DNA from 3 places in the Mesorhizobium sp. P3_A10 genome. Region 1 is predicted to be linked to each of the others. Evidence: predicted binding sites of a transcription regulator. Region 1 holds the regulator's gene; each other region holds the start of a gene.
What was found. The regulator PhoB, encoded in region 1, activates phosphate uptake and scavenging genes when phosphate is short. The targets are predictions, from matches to a motif close to TGTCATNNANCTGTCAT.
Positions count from the first base shown of each region.

Region 1 (4,180 bases):
TACCGCAAGGCCGGCGAAGCACTCGGTTTCGGCCTCGGCAGCCTGTTTGCACTGATCGATCCCGCACCCGTCGCCATGGTCGGCGTCAGCGCCGCCGCCTTCGACCTTATCGAACCGGCGCTGCGCGAGGCCATCGCCCAGACCGCCGGCGGCCAGCATTCGAAATCGATCTCCTTCGACACCGAGCCGAACGAATTGCCGCTGATCCGCGAAGGCTGCGCGATGCGGGCACTGAGCTTCGTCGACCAGGAGATTTTCGCGCCGGGCGGGCAGGCAAAGGCGGGCGCCATCGGGAAAGACGTGGCCTAAAATCGAAATGTCGGATCGCGACGTGGGATGGGTTGAGATTCAGGTCAGCCCGGGAACCACTCCACGGTGGCCCGAGCGAGCGCTCCTTAGCAAACTATTATCCGCATACCAGAGCTTCGTACAAACCGATAGACGAAGAGCAATGCAATGCTAGATTGCAGGCCACCATAGCCATATAAAAGAACGTGGTAGAATGTTCAATCACACGACAGCGGTATATCGGACTGGTCTACAGCAACCAGGCTTCCTCAAAAGCTAGATCAGATATCGTCCGGCACTTTTCTTGATCTCCGTGTTGCTATTGCTTGGCGGCACCGCCGCCGCCCAACACCCTGGTCCAGGCTGCCCGGTTGGCCAATTGATAGATGCCAGAGAAGCATGGGGGAAATTCACCTCCAATGATGAGGCGACGGGATTTGCCAGACGTAAGTTCCTAGCCCTTGGCGCGGAAGAGTTCACAAAATGGCTATCGTGCCAGAGCTTTGAAGTGAGCGTTAGTCCCGGCCGAGGAACGACGACGAATATTCAAGCAAGCTTTATGCCACTAAGAAAAGACGAAGGTCTTTGGGTGCCTAGTGGAGCTTACTACTGGCTATTCCCACCAGGCCGTCACTCCATAGAAGCGCATATCGAAAAGGGACGATTGATAGACATTATTGCTATCGCAGAGAGCGAATAGGGAGAAAAAACGATCCGGCGATCCGCAAGTTGTACCTCTCAGTCACTCAGATATCGGTCGCATTTTTTTCAACATCAAGCCGGACGAATGCGCTGACCACTTCAACGACACTGGATATGCTTCCGTCGAAACTGAAGGCTTTAGTCTTCGCGGATCGCGTATCCGGCACCGCGAATGGTGCGGATGACGTCAGGCATGCGGCCATTGTTGACCGCCTTGCGTAAGCGCCCGACATGCACATCCACCGTGCGCTCGTCGATGTAGATCGTCTCGCCCCAGACATTGTCGAGCAGTTGGCTGCGCGAGAACACCCGGCCGGGGTGCCGCATCATGAATTCGAGCAGCCGGAATTCGGTCGGCCCGAGCCGGATTTCGCTCTTCTTGCGATAGACCCGGTGCGATTCGCGATCGAGCACGATGTCGCCGACCTTGAGCACGCTGGACAGCACTTCCGGTTTGGCGCGGCGCAGCAGCGCCTTCACCCTCGCCATGAACTCCGGCGTCGAAAACGGCTTGACCAGATAATCGTCGGCGCCGGTCGACAGGCCGCGCACGCGGTCGCTCTCCTCGCCGCGCGCGGTCAGCATGATGATCGGCAGCCGCTCTGTTTCGGGCCGCATCCTGAGGCGCCGGCAAAGTTCGATGCCGGAAACCGCCGGCACCATCCAGTCCAGCACCAGAAGGTCGGGCACGTTTTCCTGCAAACGGATCTCGGCCTCGTCGCCGCGCGTCACCACCTCGACCTGGTAACCTTCGGATTCGAGATTGTAGCGGAGAAGCACGCCCAGCGGCTCCTCGTCCTCCACCACCATGATGCGTGGCGCGATCATCGACTGGTCACCTTTGTCGTCATGCCGCCGGCGCGGACATCGCCGTCTCGTCCTGCTTCGGCCGATTGGCGGGCAGTTGCGAGCCGGTCAAAACATAGTACGCATTTTCGGCGATGTTGGTCACGTGGTCGCCGATGCGTTCGAGGTTCTTGGCGCAGAACAACAGATGCGTGCACGCGGTGATGTTGCGCGGGTCTTCCATCATGTAGGTCAACAGCTCGCGAAACACCGAGGTGTATTTGACGTCGATGCGCTCGTCGTCGTTTCTGAGCTTGGCGAGTGCTGCCGCATCGGCGGCGGCATATTCCTCGACCACCCCTTGCACCTGGATGAGCACCAGCTGAGCCATCGCATCGATGGAATGCGACAGGTCACGCGGCGTGACGCTGAGGCCGACGGTGCCGACGCGCTTGGCGATGTTCTTGGCGAGGTCGCCGATGCGCTCAAGGTCGCCGGCCATGCGGATCGAGCCGACCACTGCGCGCAGATCGTTGGCCATCGGCTGGCGCTTGGCGATCAGCGTGATGGCGCGGTCGTCCAGCTCGCGCTGGCGCGCATCCATGATGGCGTCGTCGGAGACGACGCGCTGCGCCAATGCGTTGTCCGAAGTGAGCAGCGCCTTGGTCGAGCCGCTGACCATCGAGCCGGCGAGGTCGCCCATGTCGCGGATCAGCTTGCTGATCTGCCCCAGCTCTTCATCGAAAGATGCGACGGTATGTTCACCCATGATCCTAGTCCTCGTGCCTGAAACTTCGCTGCCGGAACCGCTCAGCCGAACCGGCCGGTGATGTAGTCCTGGGTGCGCTTGTCGTCGGGGTTTGTGAACATCTTATCGGTGGCGCCCTCCTCGACGAGGTAGCCGAGATGGAACATCGCCGTGCGCTGCGACACGCGCGCCGCCTGCTGCATAGAGTGGGTGACGATGACGATCGTGTAGTTCTGGCGCAGTTCGTCGATCAGCTCCTCGACACGAGCGGTGGCGATCGGATCGAGAGCCGAACAGGGCTCGTCCATCAGGATCACCTCGGGCGACACGGCGATAGCGCGGGCGATGCACAGACGCTGCTGCTGGCCGCCGGAAAGGCCAGTGCCGGGTTCCTGCAAGCGGTCCTTGACCTCGTTCCAGATCGCCGCCTTCTTCAGGCTCGACTCGACGATCTGATCCATGTCGGCCTTGCGCTTGGCCAGTCCGTGGATGCGCGGGCCGTAGGCGACGTTCTCGTAGATCGACTTCGGAAACGGATTGGGCTTCTGGAACACCATGCCAACGCGGGCTCTCAGTTCGACGACGTCGATGCTCTTGTCGTAGATGTCCTCTTCGTCCAGCGTGATCTTGCCGGTCACCCGTGCCGAATCGATGGTGTCGTTCATGCGGTTGAGGCAGCGCAGGAATGTGGACTTGCCGCAGCCCGAAGGGCCGATCAGCGCCGTCACCTGGTTGAGGCGCACGTCGAGATTGACGTCGAACAACGCCTGCTTCTCGCCGTAGAACGCGCCGACCTTGTCGCCGCGCATTTTGATCACTTCGTTCGACTTGGCGTTCATTTTATCGCCCACAGCGTTTTCAAGGGACTGTTCGGTCATGATGTTCATACCAAAATGCCTTTTTTCTACCAGCGCCGCTCGAACCGACGCCGAAGCACGATCGCGGTGATGTTCATGGCCATGAGGAAGACCAGCAGGATGATGATGGCGCCGGACATGCGCTCGACGAAGGCGCGTTCGGCCTCGTTCGCCCACAGGTAGATCTGCACCGGCAGCGCCGTCGACGGATCGAACGGTGTCTTCGGATAGTCGGCGACGAAGGCGACCATGCCGATCAAGAGCAGCGGCGCGGTTTCGCCGAGCGCGCGCGCCAGGCCGATGATGGTGCCGGTGAGAATGCCGGGAGCGGCAAGCGGCAGGATATGCTGGAACACCATCTGCATCTTCGAGGCGCCAAGACCAAGCGCTGCCGCGCGGATCGAAGGCGGCACGGCGGCAAGTGCCGCGCGCGTCGCGATGATGATCGTCGGCAGCGTCATCAGCGTCAGCACCAGGCCGCCGACAAAAGCGGCGGAACGCGGCATGCCGAGGAAATTGATGAAGACGGCAAGGCCGAGCAGGCCGAAGACGATCGACGGCACCGCGGCCAGATTGTTGATGTTGACCTCGATCAGATCGGTGAAGCGGTTCTTCTTGGCGAATTCCTCGAGATAGATGGAGGCGGCGACGCCGATCGGCAGCGCCAGCAAAAGCACGATCACCATCATGTACAGCGAACCGATGATCGCCACGCCCATACCGGAGGTTTCCGGACGGCTGGAAGCGCCATAGGTGAACAGGCCGGTGTTGAAGTGCTCGGCCATCACGCCGTCCGCCT
Region 1 is NZ_JBFUFZ010000007.1:114,298-118,477, reverse strand. Features, by position in the region: gene AC1DXU_RS24345 (ROK family protein) at 1-309, shown strand, start outside; gene AC1DXU_RS24340 (hypothetical protein) at 593-988, shown strand; gene phoB (phosphate regulon transcriptional regulator PhoB) at 1,129-1,818, opposite strand; gene phoU (phosphate signaling complex protein PhoU) at 1,838-2,545, opposite strand; gene pstB (phosphate ABC transporter ATP-binding protein PstB) at 2,587-3,411, opposite strand; gene pstA (phosphate ABC transporter permease PstA) at 3,429-4,180, opposite strand, start outside.

Region 2 (4,180 bases), on a different contig from region 1:
CAATAGTTGGTCTGGCCGGGATTGCCGGTGACACCGACCACTGAGGTGATGTTGATGATGCGGCCGTGCCGGCGCCGCATCATTGGATGGGTGAGTTCGCGGGTCAGCCGGAACACGGCGGTAAGATTGACCTCCATCACACTGTCCCAGTCGGCGTCCGCCATGCGCACGAACAGCCCGTCCTTGGTGATGCCGGCATTGTTGACCAGAATGTCGACGCCTTCGAGATCGGCCTCCGCCTTCTGGCCGAGCGCCTTGACCTCGTCGCGGTTCGACAGGTTGGCCGGAAACAGCTTGACCCGGTCTCCGAGCTCGGCGGCCAGCGTCTCCAGTTTCTCGACGCGCGTGCCATGCAGGCCGACGATGGCGCCTTGCGCATGCAGCACCCGTGCGATCGCCTCGCCAATGCCCCCCGATGCGCCGGTGACGAGCGCCTTGCGGCCGGTCAATTCGAACATTTTTGTCTCCTGATCCAAGCGAGCCCCCTTCACAGGGGTAGGGTCAATCACAGTCAATCACAGTTGATTATGCAAGCCCCGCCAGCGCCGCCTCGACATCGGCCGCCGTGCCGATGGCGCCGGTGGCGATGTCGCGGTTGATGCGCCGCGCCAGCCCCGACAGCACCTTGCCGGCGCCCACTTCGTAGAGTGTGGTAACACCGTTTTGGCCAAACCACTCCACCGTTTCGCGCCAGCGCACGCGGCCAGTCACCTGTTCGACCAGGCGGCTGGCGATGGCGTCCTGATCGCTGGTCGGGGTCACCGACACGTTGGAGACGACAGGCACGACCGGTGCGTTCTTCGTCACGCCGGCCAGCGCCTCGCGCATAACATTGGCCGCGGGCGCCATCAGCGCCGAATGGAAGGGGGCGGAGACCTGCAGCATCAAGGCCCGCTTGGCGCCCTTTTCGGTGCACAGCTTCGCCGCCAGCTCGACCGCGGCTTTGGCGCCGGAAATCACCAGCTGGCCGCCGCCATTGTCGTTGGCAACCTGGCAGACGGAGCCTTGGGCGGCTTCCGCGCAGGCGGCTTCAACATCGGCCTGCTCCAGCCCGATGATCGCCGCCATGGCGCCCTCGCCGGCCGGCACCGCCGCCTGCATGGCGTTGCCGCGAATGCGCAACAGCCGGGCGGCATCGGCGACGGACACAAAACCGGCGGCGGCAAGTGCCGAATATTCGCCGAGCGAATGGCCGGCGACATAGGCGACCTTGTCCTTCAGCGAAAAGCCGCGCGCTTCCAGTGCCCGGATCGCCGCCAGCGACACCGCCATCAGCGCCGGCTGGGCATTGGCGGTCAGCGTCAGCGTCTCCTCCGGCCCTTCCCAGATCAGCTTCGACAGGTTTTCGCCGAGCGCTTCGTCGACCTCCTCGAAGATCCGGCGCGCTTCTGGAAAGGCGTCGGCAAGGTCCTTGCCCATGCCGACAGCCTGGCTGCCCTGTCCCGGAAAGGTGAATGCGACGGCCATGTGAGGCTCCAGAGGCTGGTTTTTCCCTGCCTGTGACGCAAGGCGGGCGGCCAAGTCAAGTCCACCGGGGGCCAATCGCGACCGGTTTCGGCACGGCTTCACTGGGCGAGTGTCTGATCCAAAAGGCTTTTTGGCGATCACTCATGATGAAAACCGAACACGATTCGTTTGCTGGCTCTTCTCATTTTCGCCACAGGCGCTAGCTTTGCGTGACAGTTCGATGACAATTCGATGACGCATTTGTTGCGGGCCGGGGATTTTAAGGTGGCAAACCGTTTGAAGCGCGCTGGCAAGGCCGCGCCGCAGTTTCTGGAAGGCGATCCGTCCACCGGCTATCTGCCGGGCCGGAAATGGCCTGTTATCCGCTATGGCCTGCTCAGCCTGCTCGCGTCCGCGATCCTGGTTTTCGCAATCGAACTGATCGTGCGCGGCGACTTCATGGGCACTGTCGGCTTCTTCCTGCAGCCGTTCAAGCCGGGCTGGACCACCATCATTATCTTCGCGCTGATCCTGATCGGCCTCGATGCCGTGCTCGGCCGCAGCCACCAGAGCCTGATGATCGTCGCGCCGCTGACCCTGGCGCTGGCGTTTGTCGGCCACCAGAAGTCACTCTATCTCGGCGACCCGCTCTATCCCACCGACTTCCTCTACTCCCGCCAGATCGTGGCGCTGATGCCGCTTCTGGTGCGCGATCGCCCGGGAACCGCCATCATGATGGCGGTTGGCATCGTCGGCGGGCTGTCGCTGCTCGTCTATGGCTGGCGCCTATGGCGCCGCCGGGTGCCGGCGCTCAGCCACAAAGGCCGGCTCGCCCGGCTGACGCTGACCGTGCCGCTGCTCGCCTTCGTCGTCTCGATCATGGACTATGCCACCTTCTCGTGGACCCGGGATCGGCTGCAGATCATCCCGATCATGTGGGACCAGAAGGAAAACTACGCCTCAAACGGCTTTGCGCTCGCCTTCGCGCTCAACGTGCCGATGGCCCATGTCTCGGCGCCGGCGGGCTACTCCGAAAAGGCGATCGCGGCGATCGACAGGTCCGATGTGACGGCCTCGGTGCCGGCAGAGAAGCCCGACATCATCATCGTTATGAGCGAATCCTTCTGGGATGCGACCAAACTGCCGGGCGTCACCATCACGCCCGACCCGATCCCCAATGTGCGGGCGCTGCGCTCAGGCTATATGTTTTCGCCCGAATTCGGCGGCATGACCGCCAACATCGAATTCGAGGCGCTGACCGGCTTTTCCAATGCCTTCCTGCCGGCCGGCAGCATCCCTTACCAGCAGTATGTGCGCACGCCGACGCCTTCGCTGGCGACGTTCCTGAAAAGCGAGGGCTACAGGGCGCGCGCCATCCATCCCGGCACCAACTGGTTCTGGAACCGCGGCGCGGTCTATGCCGATTTTGGCTTCAACGACTTCAAGTCGGAAGAAAACCTGCCCTATCTGGAAAAGCGCGGACCCCTGGCCTCGGACGCGGCGATGACCGACGAGATCATCCGCGAGGCCGACGCCAGCGACGATCCGGTGTTCTTCTTCGCCGTCAGCCTGCAGAACCATGGCCCCTACGAGCCGCATCGCTATTACAATCCGACCCACAAGGTCGACGCGCGGATCAGCCCGTGGGCGCGTGAATCGCTGTTGAGCTATGCCGAAGGCTCCGCCGATGCCGACCGCGGCCTCGAGCGGCTGATCGAATGGGCGAAGAAGCGCGACCGGCCGACGGTCATCGCCTTTTTCGGCGACCATCTGCCGCCGCTCGGACCGGTCTATGTCGAGACCGGTTTCCTGAAGGATAATGTCGCGCCGCGCAAGGAACCGTCGGCCGAGGCGGCGCTCGAGCATCACCAGACGCCGCTGATCCTGTGGTCGAACCGGACGGGTCCGGCCGAGGACATGGGCGCGGTCAGCCCGGCCTTCCTGCCCTATCATATCCTGACCATGGCCGGCATCAGCCACCCCTATTACACCGGCTTCCTGGGCGCCTTGCGCGAACACTACCGTGTCGTCGACCGCAATCTGCTTTTGACGCCGGCGGGCGACGCCACGCCCGACTGGGCACGGCAGAAGACGATCGATCCGGCGATCAACGATTTCCGCCTGCTGCAATACGACATGATGTTCGGCAAGCGCCACGCAGCGCCCGACTTCTTCCCCGAAACGGTCGACAAGCTCGTCGCCCATACGAGTTGAACGCCGGCATTTCGGCCCTGCGACGCCAAGGACGCTGTCCGGGATGCGGCTTGCGCTTGCCTTCCAGCCGGATTGCTGTATAGACGCCCGCAATCTGCCGGTCCTTGCTGGGGGCTGAACGGAGGGCCGGCGGTTTTATCCAAAACCTTCGTGTGAAGCCAGAAGCGCTTCCGCCTCCCGTGTCTCCGCTCTCGACCGTCTCGAAATGCTCCTTTCTTCCCCGCCCCCTCAAGGGATCAGCGGGTCAGAGAAGTTGCAGAGGCTTTTGCCGCGAGAACCGGGAGAGAAACGAAGAAAGGCACTGAACCACTATGGCTCTATACGAACATGTGTTTCTTGCCCGGCAGGACCTCTCGCAGCAGCAGGTCGATGCGCTTGTCGAACAGTACAAGGGTGTCATCTCCGCGAATGGCGGGTCCGTCGGCCGGGTCGAGAACTGGGGATTGAAGTCCCTCACCTACCGGGTCAACAAGAACCGGAAGGCATACTACACGCTTATGGACCTCACCTGCCCGCCGGC
Region 2 is NZ_JBFUFZ010000002.1:611,764-615,943, forward strand. Features, by position in the region: gene fabG (3-oxoacyl-[acyl-carrier-protein] reductase) at 1-458, opposite strand, end outside; gene fabD (ACP S-malonyltransferase) at 526-1,467, opposite strand; gene AC1DXU_RS09815 (LTA synthase family protein) at 1,699-3,660, shown strand; gene rpsF (30S ribosomal protein S6) at 3,972-4,180, shown strand, end outside.
Region 2: AC1DXU_RS09815 (LTA synthase family protein) is a predicted target of PhoB. The motif match lies at 1,677-1,693, and genes of this name have one in related genera.

Region 3 (4,180 bases), on a different contig from region 1:
CCCGGCGAGGAACGCCGCGCCTTTCTCGAGCGCGCCCGCCAGACGCTGCTTGCGCTCAACCCCCGCCCGGATCGAGACGACTGATGCCACTTTCGCTGCCGCCGATGCATGAAACCATGATCCTGGTAATTGGCCTGGTCGGCGTGCTGTCGACTGCGAGCCTCGTCGCCGGCATCCTGTCGTGGCGGGCGCCCAAGCCGCTGTCCTCGGGGCTTACCAACCTCAACCAGCGCATCAACGCCTGGTGGGTGATGGTGGTGGCGATCACGGTTGCCTTCTTTTTCGGCCGCACCGGCATGACCATCCTGTTTGCGCTGATCTCGTTTGCAGCACTGCGCGAATTCGTGACTCTGACGCACAGCCGGCGCAGCGACCACTGGGTGCTGCTCGGCATGTTCGGCATCATCATCCCGTTCCAGTACTGGCTGGTGTGGACCGCCTGGTACGGGCTCTTCACCATTTTCATTCCGGTCTACTGCTTTCTTTTGATGCCGGCGATCACCGCGCTCAATGGCGACACCGAGCGCTTCCTCGAGCGCGTTTCGGCGCAGCAATGGGCGATCATGATCTCGGTCTATTTCGTCAGCCACGTGCCGGCGCTGCTGACGCTCAACGTACCCGGCTTCGAGGGCCGCAACCTTTTGCTCATCGCCTTCCTGATCATCACCGTGCAAGGCAGCGACGTGCTGCAATACATTTTCGGCAAGCTGTTCGGAAAACACCTTCTGTCGCCGACCGTGTCGCCGTCAAAAACCTGGGAAGGGTTGGTCGGCGGGCTGGCGGCCTCGAGCCTCCTTGGCGCGCTGCTGTCGTTCCTGACGCCGTTCTCGCCGCTGCAGGCGGCCGGCGTCGCCTTCATCGCCTGCCTGATGGGCTTTCTTGGCGGGCTGGTCGCGTCGGCCATCAAGCGCGACCAGGGCGTCAAGGACTGGGGCCATCTGATCGAAGGCCATGGCGGCATGATGGACCGCGCCGACAGCCTGGTCTTCGCCGCCCCGGTGTTCTTTCACACGGTCCGCTATTTCTGGACCGTGTGAAAGAACGAAACCGTCCGGACCGGTCTAGCGGCTGAGATCGAGCGCTGCGCTCAAATCACCCATTGGCGGCTGGTCGTTGTTGCGCAACGCCTTGTCGCGGGCGACGATGCCGGGAAGCACCGGCAAATCGTAACGCGCGGTGATGAAGCGCAGGATCGACGCCGTGTCGTATTGCGTGTGATCGACGGTTCCCGCTTTCGCATAGGGCGAGATGATGAAGGCCGGGATGCGGTTGCCCGGTCCCCAGCGATCGGCCTTCGGCGGCGCGACATGATCCCAGAAGCCGCCATTCTCGTCATAGGTGACGACGACCAGCATGTGGCCCCATTGCGGGCTTTTTTCCAGATGCGAAACGATGTCGGCGAGATGCTGGTCGCCGCTGCCGACATCGGCATAGCCGCCATGCTCGTTGAGATTGCCCTGCGGCTTGTAGAAGCTCACCGCCGGCAGTTTGCCATCGTCGATATCCTTGATGAACGCCACACCGTCGAGGCCGCCGTCCTTCAGATGCTCGGCGCGGGCAGCCGTGCCGGGCGCATAGGCGGCGAAGTAATTGTAGGGCTGGTGATGGAACTGGAAGTTCGGCACCGGCGTCGCATTCTTGCCGCCGAGCGCGGCCTGCCAGGCGCCGGAGTACCAGGCCCAGGCGATGCCCCGCAGCGACAGGAGATCGCCGATGGTGATCTCGTGCTGCGGTGGCAGCGTGGTCGGCGCCGCCGGGTCGGCAAGCGCCTTGTCGCCGCCTTCGGCCGGCTTGTTGGCACTCGGCTGATAGGGCGGCTGCATGGTGTTGACCGCGTAAAAATCAGGCGTGATGGCGCCATCATTGACGAATTTCGGCGCGCCGCCGAGCGCCGACGGCGGCGAGTTGTCGGCGACCTTCAGCGTCTTGCCGTCGGCGTCCACAACCGCGATCTGATCCTTGATCGGGCTGGTGTCGGCGTGCGGATAGACCGGCACGCAGGCGCAGGCGAGCTGGAAATGGTTGATGAAGGAGCCACCGAAGGCACCCTGGAAGAAATTGTCGGCCAGCACGTATTTTTTCGCCACCGCCCACATCGGCAGGACGGAGCCGTCATAGTGGCCCATGACGACGCTGCCCGAATCGGCCCAGGCGACGAACTTGTCGTTGCGGCCGCCATTGATCTGCATCTGCTCCTGGTAGAAGCGATGCCAGAGGTCGCGGGTGATGACCGACGTCTTCAGATTGAAGCCGTTGGGATCGTCGATGGCGAAGCCTGCATTGGCCAGATGCGCGGTCTGCGCTTCGGTCACCGGCGGGGTGACACCCTTGCCCGTCAGACCGCCCCAGGCGGGTGGCAATTCGGCCAGCGGCTTGCCGTCGCGGTCGAGCTGGCGCACCTGGTCGGCTGACACGTTGGAGAGGCCATTGGCGCCGGGGAAGCCGCCATAAAGATTATCGAAGCTGCGGTTCTCGGCATAGATGACGACGACGGTATCGATCTTGTCGTAGCCGGCGGGAGCGGCGCTGGCCACCGCGGTGAAGGAAGCCAGCGCTGAGCTGGCCAGATAAAGCGAATTGAAGAACTTGAGCCTCGACATGGAAATACCTCATGGCTGGGTGGTGGCTAGAGGGGCAAATGCATGGCCGGGGGCGACGAACCACAGGCATGCAGGTACTTCGATGCCTTGTCACCTTTGTGACAGTTTCGACCTTTGCGAACACGGTTACGTGAGTGTGGGAACCGGTCATCAATCTGTTGCAGTGCTTCCTTATTTCCGCAACGAAAATCAGGCTGAGCCACATGATTGCTGGACGATGGAAAAGCCAGACGATCGCGGTCGTCGCGGCGTCGGTGCTTGGCCTCGCCGCGATGGCGCCGGGAAACACGGCCGAACCGGATGGCGTCCATCCCGGGCCGCTGTCGCGCGCGCAAGCCTTTGCCAGGGCGACGGCCTTGACCGCGCTTGGCCGAAAACTGTTCTTCGATCCATCGCTGTCGGCTTCGGGTCTTCAATCCTGTTCTTCCTGCCATGATCCAAGGCACGCGTTTGGTCCGGCCTCGGGCACACCTGTCGAAATGGGCGGGCCTGGGATGAACCAGCCGGGACTGCGCGCCGTGCCGTCGCTGCGCTATCTCCAGGCGACGCCTGCCTTCACCGAGCACTTTTACGATTCCGACGACGAAGGCGACGAGAGCGTCGACAATGGTGCGACCGGCGGCCTGACCTGGGACGGTCGTGTCGATCGCGGGCAGGACCAGGCGAAGATCCCGCTGCTGTCGCCGTTCGAGATGGCCAACAAAACTGCCGGCGATGTCACTGCGGCACTGCGCAAAGCCGCCTACGCCGACGACTTCAAAGCGGTCTTCGGCGACCAGGTATTCGACCATCCGGACGATGCCTTCGACGCGGCTGCCGAAGCGCTCGGCACGTTCGAGCAGAGTGCCGCCGATTTCTATCCCTATTCCAGTCGCTACGATGCCTTTCTCACCGGCAAGGCGACGCTGAGCGCAAAGGAATTGCGCGGGCGCGCTTTGTTCGAGGACGAGGCCAAGGGCAATTGTGCCAGCTGCCACCTCAGCGATCCCGCCAATGACGGCGAGCCGCCGCAGTTCACCGATTATGGTTTCCTCGGCATCGGTGTGCCGCGCAATCCGGCACTTTCCGCCAACGCCGATCCGACCTACTTCGACCTCGGCCTGTGCGGCCCGCTGCGCATCGACCTCAAGGCCCGGCCCGAGTATTGCGGCCTGTTCCGCACGCCGACATTGCGCAACGTCGCGCTGCGCAAGAGCTTCTTCCACAACGGTTATTTCCACTCGTTGCGCGACGCCGTCGCCTTCTATGCGAGCCGCGATACCGACCCCGGCCGCTGGTATCCGAAGGCCGCCGATGGCACGGTTCGCAAGAATGATGACCTGCCCAAGGCTTACTGGCCCAACCTCAACCAGGACCCGCCCTTCGGCAAAAAACCAGGCGACAAACCCGCGCTGACCGATCCCGAGATCGACGACATCGTCGCGTTTCTCCAGACCCTTACCGACGCCGATCAGCAAGCCGACGCGGCGCGTTGAGCCTCGGATCGGGTCAGCCGCGGATTGCGCGCCCTGCCTGTTGCAGCAGCTCGAAGGCAGTGAAGCGCCTGTCGTGCCAGGCTTTCAGGATTCCCCCGGCCGGAC
Region 3 is NZ_JBFUFZ010000002.1:356,395-360,574, forward strand. Features, by position in the region: gene AC1DXU_RS08535 (lysophospholipid acyltransferase family protein) at 1-84, shown strand, start outside; gene AC1DXU_RS08540 (phosphatidate cytidylyltransferase) at 105-1,037, shown strand; gene AC1DXU_RS08545 (acid phosphatase) at 1,062-2,600, opposite strand; gene AC1DXU_RS08550 (cytochrome-c peroxidase) at 2,873-4,075, shown strand; gene AC1DXU_RS08555 (FGGY-family carbohydrate kinase) at 4,089-4,180, opposite strand, start outside.
Region 3: AC1DXU_RS08545 (acid phosphatase) is a predicted target of PhoB. The motif match lies at 2,746-2,762, and genes of this name have one in related genera.